2 regions of the Paraneptunicella aestuarii genome follow, and region 1 is predicted to be linked to the other one. Evidence: predicted binding sites of a transcription regulator. Region 1 holds the regulator's gene; the other holds the start of a gene.
The links. The regulator LexA, encoded in region 1, represses DNA repair genes until DNA is damaged. The targets are predictions, from matches to a motif close to TACTGTATNNNNATACAGTA.
Positions count from the first base shown of each region.

Region 2: a site for LexA is predicted at 3,203-3,222, ahead of ruvA (Holliday junction branch migration protein RuvA). Genes of this name have one in related genera too.

Region 1 covers NZ_CP074570.1:78,300-84,086, reverse strand. The annotation lists gene ctaD (cytochrome c oxidase subunit I) at 1-202, opposite strand, end outside; gene coxB (cytochrome c oxidase subunit II) at 215-1,309, opposite strand; gene lexA (transcriptional repressor LexA) at 2,050-2,673, opposite strand; gene plsB (glycerol-3-phosphate 1-O-acyltransferase PlsB) at 2,901-5,381, shown strand; gene ubiA (4-hydroxybenzoate octaprenyltransferase) at 5,415-5,787, opposite strand, start outside.
Region 2 covers NZ_CP074570.1:2,929,239-2,935,025, reverse strand. The annotation lists gene aspS (aspartate--tRNA ligase) at 282-2,063, shown strand; gene nudB (dihydroneopterin triphosphate diphosphatase) at 2,096-2,527, shown strand; gene ruvC (crossover junction endodeoxyribonuclease RuvC) at 2,584-3,105, shown strand; gene ruvA (Holliday junction branch migration protein RuvA) at 3,250-3,870, shown strand; gene ruvB (Holliday junction branch migration DNA helicase RuvB) at 3,930-4,937, shown strand.

The DNA.
Region 1 (5,787 bases):
CTACAATTTGCAAACCCGGTTGGAATAGCTCGGCACGAATAACCATTGCCATTGCGCCGCCAACCAAAAACATGATGAATGCGAACCATAGGTACATAGTACCGATGTCTTTATGGTTCGTAGTATAGAGCCAACGCTTAATACCCGTTGGCGCATGATGATGGTGATCATCGTGATGTAAATCTTCAACTACAGTACTCATTGCCAACCTCTCTTAATTGCCATTAATGACAGCGTTAACGTCTTTCGCTTGAACGGTATCACCAGTGCTGTTACCCCAAGCATTACGTTCATAAGTGATAACTGCAGCCAATTCTTTCAACGACAATTGTTTCGCAAAAGAAGGCATCGCAGTACCCGAAACGCCGTTTACAACAACGTCGATATGTTTTGGCATATCATGCAATGCAATTTGGCTACCTTTAAGAGCAGGGAACACCCCAGGCAAACCTTCACCATTAGGCATATGACAAGCTGCGCATGCTGATTGATAAACCCGTTCACCAACCGACATCAACTCATCCATGCTCATATTCATGGCAAGTAGTTTTTGTTCTTCTTCTTTAGCTTTCTTCTGAATTGCTTCTTGCTCAGAAATCCATGCTTCATATTCAGCAGGCTCTTTAGCAACAACAACGACAGGCATGAAACCATGATCTTTACCGCACAACTCAGCACATTGACCACGATAAATACCTGGTTGGTTTACCTTGGTCCACGCTTCATTAATAAAGCCAGGGTTAGCATCTTTCTTAACCGCGAAGTCAGGAACCCACCATGAATGGATAACATCGTCAGAGGTCATCAAGAAACGAACTTTCTTACCTGTAGGAATAACCAAAGGACGATCAACCTCTAACAGGTAGTTCTCGCCTTTATCGAATTTATTATGAATTTGTTCACGTTGTGTGGCCAACACAGAGTAATACTCTACGTCGTTATCCATATATTTATAATGCCACTTCCACTGAGAACCGGTTACCAGAATCGACACATCAGGAGCTGAAGTGTCTTCCATAGCGATTAGGGTTTTCGCAGCGGGAATCGCCATGAAAATCAAAATCACAAAAGGAGCCACAGTCCATGCAATTTCCACTTTTACACTTTCATGAAAAGTCGCAGGCTTTACACCTAGAGACTTACGATGAAAAATTGTGGAATAAAGCATGACGCCGAATACGGCAACACCGATAAGCGCACATATAATTAAAATGGTCATATGTAAGTCATAGACCTGTGCACTGATGTCTGTCACACCCTCTCTTAGGTTTAACTGGTAAGCATCAGGGTGTGAATCACCCGCAGCCATAACCGGAAAGATAAGCAAGCTGGTTACTGCAGCTAGCAAGGTGGTTATTATTTTATGCACCAGAGCTTTCCTCCATCTATTAAAAAGCAGTCTTAATTAAAAAGCAGTTGCGCTGACCGTCGAAGCCTTCTCAGGTCAAATTTATTCTAATTTGTTAAACAAATTGTTTCGTAATGTAATCAAGGTGTTAATAAATGGCAAGAAATAAACAATTCCGATGCAAAAATTCCCCAACATGAATTTTTTATTACAACACTTGCAGTAACACCACGGTTACTAAACGTCTCCTGCGCTTTTATTTAGTGACTCTTAACAGCGAGGTGAACCTCAAAAAGTGACTAAAAAGCATGCAAAACGATGCCTAAAGCTGCAAGGACGCCAATGGTGAGTATTTTTGGCGCTCAGATCAAGTCTCAAGTTAATATATTGCGCATTTAAAGTGATTAAAATTACAAAAAAGATCCATTTGGAGCAACTTTTAGGCAAATAAGAAGGAGAGCGGCAATAAATGGTGCAAAGAAGAAAATCGCCTTATGCTAAAAATCGACGGCTTCAAAACCCTTTATTTTAGAGGGATATAAAAAACAAAAAAGATTCAACGCTAATTAGCAATGAAAAAATGATGAGTGCGATAGGCGTAAAAGCAAAAGAAAATGGCAAGGATAATGGTGGTTTTTTCAACCTGGGCTTACCGCTCTAAAAATAACAATAAGCCCAGAACAAAAAATGTAAAAAAAGCGTTACATCATAGAATTGTTGCGAACTACACCCACAGCCAAGCCTTCAATTTCGAAAGGTTGAGAAGTTAAATCCACCTTAATAGGGCTGAAATCCGCATTCTCGGCATGCAAGATAACCTGACTACCGTTACGCTCAATACGCTTAACGGTCACATCATCTTCAACTCTCGCCACAACAACCTGACCATTACGCACATCTTTGGTTCGATGCACCGCAAGCAAATCACCATCCATAATGCCGATATCCTTCATACTCTCGCCATAAACGCGCAATAAATAATCGGCATGGGGATGGAAGAAATTAGGATCAACCTGATAGTGAGATTCAATATGCTCTTGCGCCAGAATGGGTTCACCAGCAGCAACTCGTCCAATCAATGGCAAGCCTTCCTCCTCAGCCGGTTCGTCCAATGGCACATTTAATTTAATGCCTCGAGACGTACCTGGTAATACTTCGATTACCCCTTTTCTTGCCAACGCTTTCAAATGCTCTTCTGCCGCATTGGCGGAACGAAAGCCTAACTGTCGTGCTATTTCGGCACGAGTGGGCGGCATTCCAGTGTCTGAAATGGTGTGCTTAATCAGTTCTAATACTTGCTCTTGACGTGGAGTTAGTGGACGCATAAACAGCCTGTTATTCCATACAGTTTTACTGGTAGTATATACAGCAAAAAAAATATTACAAACCTAAAATTTCCCTTTCTTCAGATATGCAACGTAAGAAGTCGTTTTATTGTTAAAGCGATTAAGCATTGTTACAAATCAAGGCATGCCCCAAATTGAGGCAAATTAGGGAAAAAACGCAATCATCATGCTATTATCCCGCCACTTCATAACACAGGTTCTCTTGAATGTTGGATTTCCGAAACATACTGTTAAAAATAATCAAGTACCCGACACGTTGGCTGCTCACATCAAGCTACACGCCGAATGATATAGAAGGCGAGCTGGGGATATCTAAAGATAAGCCGATTATTTACCTGTTAAAAACGCACTCAGCGACGGATCTGATAGCGCTGGAAATGACGACCGAAAGATTGGGCTTACCCAATCCTTTCAAAAAAATCGAGATAGCCGGGCAAGAACACCCTGCAACACTTTTTGTCGAGCGACCTCGTTCACTCTTCAGTAATAAACGCAAAGTGACAGACATTGCTCGTAGCAGCACAGAAATGTTTAAACTGCACCGTGAAGACAAAGATTTAGACATTCAAATTGTCCCGGTTTCCATTTTTTGGGGTCGCGAACCCGGCAAAGCCAGCAAAAGCTGGACAGATCTTCTCACCGATCGCAGTTCCCCAGGCTGGTTCCGTAAATTCTTTATTATCCTGTTCCTCGGACGTGACAATATTGTCGGCTTTAGCCGCGCAGTTTCTTCTCGTGAAATGACCAATCTGAAAGAATCAGATACCGACGAACAACTGGCACACAAACTTATCCGCTTGGCACGCACCCACTTTTTCCGTCGTCAGCAGTCTATCACTGGCCCCAGCATGTTGCAGAGAGCCCAGCTGTTCAACGGTGTATTGGGCGCAGATGCGGTTAAAAATGCCATCAACGACGAAGCCAAAAGCAAAAATATCTCTTTGGAAAAAGCCAAGGAACAAGCGCAAAAATACATTGAAGAGATTGCCGCTGACCGTAATTCCACGGCCATTCGTTTGGCATACCGCTTACTCACCAAAGTCTGGAACAAGATTTATAACGGCATAAATGTCGAACATGCCGAGAAAGTGCGCGAACTTGCGCAAAATGGACATGAAATCATTTATGTTCCCTGCCATCGAAGCCACATGGATTATCTGCTACTAACCTATGTCATCTACAATGAAGGACTAATGACGCCGTACATTGCCGCAGGTATTAATCTTAACTTCTGGCCTATTGGCGGATTATTCCGAAAAGGCGGCGCTTTTTTTATTCGCCGCTCTTTTAAAGGCAACAAACTGTATACAGCAGTGTTCAGAGAATATCTGGAGCAGCTTTTCGCTCGTGGTTACGCAGTGAAATACTATGCTGAAGGCGGCAGAAGCCGCACCGGCAGACTGCTCCCACCTAAAACAGGTATGTTAGCCATGACGGTTCAAGCGCTATTAAAAGGCATTAACCGTCCCATCAGCATAGTGCCTGTTTATATTGGCTATGAGCACGTTATGGAAGTCGGCAGTTACCTTAAAGAACTGAAAGGCAGCACCAAACAGAAAGAATCCTTTTTCCAGATCTTTTCCGCTATTCGCAACCTGAAGAATTATGGTCATGGCTACCTGAATTTTGGGCAACCTATCCATTTGTCTCAATATCTGGATGAAAATGCCCCAAGTTGGCGCGAAGACAGAAGTAAAGCCGAGCAAGGTAAGAAACCAAGCTGGTTAACCCCAACCGTGAATCAACTCGGTGTGGACATACTGGAACGTATCAATAGTGCGTCAGCGATCAACGGAATGACTTTGGCTTCACTATGCTTGTTATGCGCCAAGAAGCACACGCTAGCGAAAGAAGAGTTGCTGTTCAGCATGCAAACACTACTGGATTTGCAACATATGGCTCCGTACAGCATTGATGCTACCGTTCCAGATACCGATGCCTCAGCTCTTTTAGAAAGCACCATGAAACTGGGCAAGTTTACGGTAATTGAAGACAAATTCGGTTCTATCTTCTCGCTGGATCGCCGAGTGGCCATTGCTCTGACTTACTATCGTAATAACATCTTGCATATGTTTGCCATCCCAAGCTTGATTGCGGCTATCGTAATAGGCAAGCGAGGCTGTGACCGTGATGAACTGACTTCGCTGGTTAAGCTACTTTATCCACTCCTGAAACGTGAATTGTTCATGTACAAGAGTGACGAAGAAGCTGCCGAATACACTGAAAGCCTGATTAACAGCATGCTTAAGATTGGCCTGTTAGCGGAACAAGAAGGTAAGCTCGTCGAACCAGAACCAAGGCACAACAACGATGATAAAGGCGATGCCAAGTATACCCTGTGGCTGTTGAACAGGGTTATTCAGGAAACCTTGCAACGATACGCACTGGTACTTAGCCAAATTGAAAATGTCGATCGCATTACTCGCGCCGATTTGGAAAAGAACAGCCAAATGGTTGCTGAGCGTATGTCCATGCTACATGGCATTAGCGCTCCAGAGTTCTACGACAAAAACGTGCTAAACACTTTCATCGCAGCTTCAAGGGATAATGGCATTATTGCCGAAGATGACGACGGTTGGTTAAAACCGAATGATGTCAGTGCAAAACTGCAAAGAGAGATTCTGACTCTGGTATCACCCGGATTCTCACAGCGAGTGAATCAGGTGAGGTATCTGCATGCTGACTAATTGATTGTCACAAGCAAAACAACGAAAGCGCTTTTAAGCTGCCCAATACTGGGCAGCAATCCCTGCAAAAATCACCATGCCCACATAGTTGTTATGCAAGAACGCCTTGAAGCATGGGTCACGCTCTCTATTGCGTATTAACCACTGCTCATAAGCAAACAACATTGCCGAAACAAGCAAAGCAAGCACCACTGGCCAACCCCAGCTAAAATACCATATCAAAATAGCCAGTATGCCTAACGTAGCAAGCTGCAATAGCCCAATAATTAACTTATCATTTTGCCCAAACAGAATAGCTGTGGACTTCACCCCAATCTGCAAATCATCGTCACGATCCACCATGGCGTACATGGTATCGTAAGCTACCGTCCAAAGCAGGTTAGCAACATAAAGCGCCCATCCCCAC
Region 2 (5,787 bases), 2.1 Mb from region 1:
TTACCCTATTGACGGCTAACTTTGTACTCTATTGTGCTAAAAGTATGCAAAATTAACAGGGTAAGGTGTTGAAAAAGGGATGAATTCAGCAATGAGTATAAAAAGTGTTCATTTTTAATCCCGATCCCATGCTATTTCTTCCAGAAATTTATTTTCAATTAGGCTTCAAGGCTGTGCTTTGGATCGGTTTTGTTTATACTACGCCATCTTCGAATTAATGGGGTTCCGAACCGATTGGATAAATCCCCTTATTAACCTGTAAGTGCCAAAGGGTAGAGTGAATGCGCACAGATTATTGCGGCAATATTGATGAGTCTTATGTAGGTAAAGAGGTTAGTCTTTACGGTTGGGTAAATCGTCGTCGAGACTTGGGCGGTGTTATTTTTCTGGATCTAAGAGACCGCGAAGGTGTTGTTCAGGTCGTTTATGATCCTGATTTACCCGAGGTTTTTGAAAAAGCAAACACGTTACGTCAAGAGTTCTGTGTTTCTATTAAAGGCTTGGTAAGAGCTCGTCCGGAAGGTCAGGTCAACAAAGGCATGAAGACGGGTGGCATTGAAATTTTAGGTAAAGAGCTGGAAATTTTAAGCCGTGCAGAGCCGTTACCTTTGGATTTTAATCAGGAAAATAGCGAAGAACAGCGTTTAAGATTCCGCTATCTGGATTTACGCCGTCCTGAAATGGCAGATCGTATTAAATTCCGTTCCAAAGTCACCAGTGCCGTGCGTCGTTTCCTTGATGACAATGGTTTCATGGACATTGAAACGCCAATTCTCACCAAGGCGACACCTGAAGGTGCGCGTGATTATCTGGTTCCAAGCCGTACTCACAAAGGACAATTCTTCGCATTGCCGCAGTCTCCACAGTTGTTTAAGCAATTGCTGATGATGGCGGGGATGGATCGTTATTATCAGATCGTTAAATGCTTCCGTGATGAAGACTTACGTGCTGACCGTCAGCCTGAATTTACTCAGATCGATTTGGAAACCACATTCCTTGATGCTGAAGGTGTGATGGCGATTACCGAAAAGATGATCCGTAATTTGTTTATGGAAATGTTGAATGTGGATTTGGGCGAGTTCCCAAGAATGCCCTATTCAGAAGCGATGCGCCGTTTCGGTAGCGATAAGCCCGATTTGCGTAATCCTATGGAACTGGTCGACGTTGCTGATATTTTAAAAGAGGTTGATTTCAAGGTTTTCTCTGGCCCGGCTAATGATGCTGAGGGACGTGTCGCGGTCATTTGTGTTCCTGGTGGCGCAGAATTGTCGCGTAAGCAATTGGATGATTACGCCAAGTTTGTCGGTATTTATGGCGCTAAAGGTTTAGCGTGGCTGAAAGTAAATCAGATAGACAATGGTATTGATGGTTTGCAATCGCCTATTTTGAAATTCCTGGGTGAAGAGGTTGCCAAGGCGCTTCTGGATCGCGTGAATGCTAAAGAAGGCGACCTGTTATTGTTCGGCGCTGATACCTGGCAAATCGTGACAGAAGCAATGGGGGCATTGCGCTTGAAAGTGGGTGAAGACCTTGGATTATTGCAAGGTGACTGGAAACCACTTTGGGTGACAGACTTCCCAATGTTCGAAATGATCGATGGCAACCTTTATGCGTTGCACCATCCGTTCACGTCTCCACGCGGTTTAAGCCCTGAAGAGTTGGCGGCTAACCCAAAAGAAGCGTTATCTGATGCCTATGACATGGTATTAAACGGCGTTGAATTAGGCGGTGGTTCTGTTCGTATTCACCGTCAAGATATGCAAGCGACCGTATTTTCATTGCTGGGCATTGACGAAGAAGAAGCGAAATCCAAGTTTGGCTTCTTGTTGGATGCATTGAAATATGGTGCGCCACCGCATGCTGGTTTGGCATTTGGATTGGATCGCCTGGTTATGTTGATGACGGGAGCTGAATCGATTCGTGATGTTATGGCCTTCCCGAAAACCACCACGGCAGCCTGTCCTTTGACCAGTGCGCCTGGTTTTGCGAACCCTGAGCAGCTGCAAGAGTTAGCGATTCAGACCGTTGTGCCAGTTAAAGAATCTTCCTCTGAGGAAGCATAACTTAACGTTTAAGCACGAGTAAGGTGCCTGTTGTGACATTGAAAAGGCCAGAATCTGTATTAGTCGTTATCTATGACGAGAATAAGCAGATACTGGCCTTACAACGGCAAGACAATCCCGATTTTTGGCAATCGGTGACAGGGAGTCTGGAGCAAAACGAAGCACCAAGGCAAGCTGCTGTGCGTGAAGTCAAAGAAGAGATTGGTGTTGATATTCCGCAATCATTTTTTGAGTTAACGGATACCGGGATCATCAACCAGTATGAAATTCTTCCTCATTGGCGTCACCGTTATCCCCCTGATTGTATTCAAAACACGGAATATGTTTTCTTACTGCAAATTAGCCAGCATTGCGCCATTCAACTTACTGAACACCTTGATTATCGCTGGCTCAGTGTGCAACAGGCATTGCAGTTAATATCATCAGAAACAAACCGTAATGCGATTCGGCAATTTCTCATGTAGTCTTGGTGTTGATGCATCAGTAAACATGTTCATTCATTAAAGCTTAGGGAAATTCATTGGCTATTATTCTCGGTATTGATCCTGGTTCACGAATCACTGGTTATGGTGTGATCCGACAAATTGGCGCGAAATCTGAGTACCTGGGCAGCGGTTGTATCCGGGTTGCTGCTGATGATTTGTCTATGCGTTTGAACCAAATCTTCAATGGCGTCAGTGAAATCATCACTCAGTTTCAGCCCGATTACTTTGCGATTGAACAGGTTTTTATGGCCAAGAATCCCGACTCTGCTTTAAAACTTGGACAGGCGCGAGGGGCTGCCATTGTCGCGGCTACCCAGCATGATTTACCTGTGGCTGAGTATTCAGCAAGGCAGATCAAACAATCGGTTGTGGGCAAGGGAAATGCAGAGAAAACGCAGGTACAACACATGGTTGTGCAGTTGCTCAAGCTGGCTAAAACACCGCAAGCTGATGCCGCTGATGCTTTGGCCGTGGCGCTTTGTCATAACCATACACAACAAAGTTTACTGCGTATGTCGGGTGTTGCACGTAAGACGGTGCGCGGGCGACTTCGTTAAATTCTCCATTTAACTCTCATTTTAGCTCTCGTTTTAGCTCTCGTTTAATATGGACATGCATTTTATGGTTGTCAGTTCTACCGGTTTTTGTCTATCATGCTGTATAAAAATACAGTCAAGTGTGGAATAAGAGGAATAAGAATAATGATTGGTCGGATCCGCGGAATCCTGGTTGAAAAAACACCTCCTTTTGTTCTGGTTGATGTGATGGGCGTGGGTTATGAAATTCAAATGCCTATGACCAGCCTGTATCAACTTCCTGAAACTGGATGTGAAGTCAACATCTATACACATTTTGTGGTGCGGGAAGATGCACAACTGCTTTTTGGTTTTGCCAATAAGGATGAACGGGCGTTATTTCGAGAAGTGATTAAAGCGAATGGTGTGGGGCCCAAACTGGCATTGACCATTTTGTCTGGAATGTCGGCTCAGCAATTTATTGTTGCAGTCAACGAAGGCGATGTTACCGCATTGGTGAAACTACCGGGGGTTGGCAAGAAAACCGCTGAACGCTTGTTAGTGGAAATGAAAGACCGCTTGGGCAACCTGGAATTTGGGCAAGCAATGAGTTTTAGTGTACCTGTTGCAGGTGCGACTCATGTGATTGTGGAGCCGCCAAGTGCGAGTGCTAAATCTGATGCTATCAGTGCCTTGATTGCCTTGGGCTATACTCAGGCACAGGCTGACAAGATGGTGAAAGGCGTTTATCGTGAAGAGCTGAGTAGCGAAGAACTGATCCGTGAAGCCTTAAGAAGCATTGCCTGATATATAAAAAGAAAGAGTGTAATCTCTCGCAATTAACTGTGTGAATGTGTGAATAAAGAATGATTGAAGCCGATAGAATTATTGAACCCCAAGTAAAACAGGATGAAGAGGTTATTGATCGCGCCATTCGTCCGAAAATGTTATCTGAGTATGTGGGGCAGGATCATGTTCGGGATCAGATGGAAATATTCATTCAGGCTGCGCGTAATCGAGGTGATGCACTCGATCATCTGCTGATTTTTGGCCCGCCGGGTTTAGGTAAAACGACACTGGCCAATATTGTTGCCAATGAACTGGATGTGGGCATAAAGACAACGTCAGGCCCTGTATTGGAAAAAGCCGGCGATTTGGCAGCCATGTTGACTAATCTGGAAGAGCATGACGTGCTTTTTATTGACGAGATACATCGCCTAAGCCCCGTTGTTGAAGAAATTCTATATCCTGCAATGGAAGATTACCAACTGGATATCATGATAGGGGAAGGGCCAGCAGCTCGTTCTATCAAATTGGATTTACCTCCTTTTACGTTGATTGGTGCGACGACTCGTGCTGGTTCTTTAACCTCTCCTCTTCGGGATCGTTTTGGTATTGTACAACGCTTGGAGTTTTACAATGTTAAGGACTTAACCAGCATTATTGCTCGTTCGGCAGGGTACTTGAATATCACTATGAGCGATGAAGGTGCGTTAGAGATAGCTCGACGTTCAAGAGGAACGCCTCGTATTGCCAATCGCTTGTTACGAAGGGTCAGAGACTTTGCGGAAGTAAAAGCCAAGGGCGATATTTCCTTGTCGGTAGCCGCAGACGCATTAGATTTATTAGAAGTGGATAAAGAAGGCTTCGACTACATGGATAGGAAACTCTTATTGGCTATTTTAGAGAAGTTTACTGGCGGGCCTGTAGGTTTGGATAATCTTGCTGCTGCCATTGGTGAGGCTAAAGATACGATTGAGGATGTTATTGAGCCTTTCCTGATCCAGCAGGGATTTTTGCAGAGAACGCCAAGAGGGAGAATTGCGACACAGAGAGCATTCCAACATTTTGGTTTGTCCGGTGTTGATTTGTAGTGATTTGTTATGAATGTCACCATTGTTAAATCTATGTTATTTATTTGTAAAATTAAATAAGTGTGTTGTTTTTCTCTAAATTTCAGCAGAAAGATAGCGACGTATTTGTAAACGTCTTTACCAACAAAAAGAAAACGAGCTGAGCTAATGGATGTGCTTAAGGCAAAAAAAAGCCCACAGCTAGTGTGGGCAAAACAACAAGTGTTGAAGGAAATATTTCCAGAAAGACAATCAGCCTACCAAACTGATTAACTTTCATACATGCAAACGAGAAATTTACATGTAATCAGCGTTGAAAACGCCGCGCAGTATATCTATAAAATTACGTGCTTCAAGCTAGATATACTAAAGGTATTCATTAGTTAATCTAATCCAAACCTGGCCTAAATGAAGGTTGGTCGATTTATAAACTTTCCTAATCTTAGAGTAATCGCAGGAAAAATCAAATAAAACAGCGGATTATCTAACATTTATTATAAAAATGTGGAATATAAAACAGCATCATAAATTAAATCAGTAGGATAAATTTGTACACTCAAAAAACTGAAAATAATATAAACACTTATCTCATATTGTTGATATATCATCCTAATTAAAATTTATCTTTATTAGTTACTATTAATTTATTCCGTATTTTCATTTCTATTTCTTTATCGATGACACTTTTCACATGTTGGCTACAGTTTTCTGTTCAGTCTGTGAATTGGTTGAATCGTGGTCAATAAATTTACAATTTCATTACCGGATTAAACTCATTGTTACCGATTTCATGTGGCGATTTTGTTAAAAATTGTATTTGGCTTATTGCTGGCTTCGCGTTTGTCGCTGTTGCCTATACTTTATGGGTATG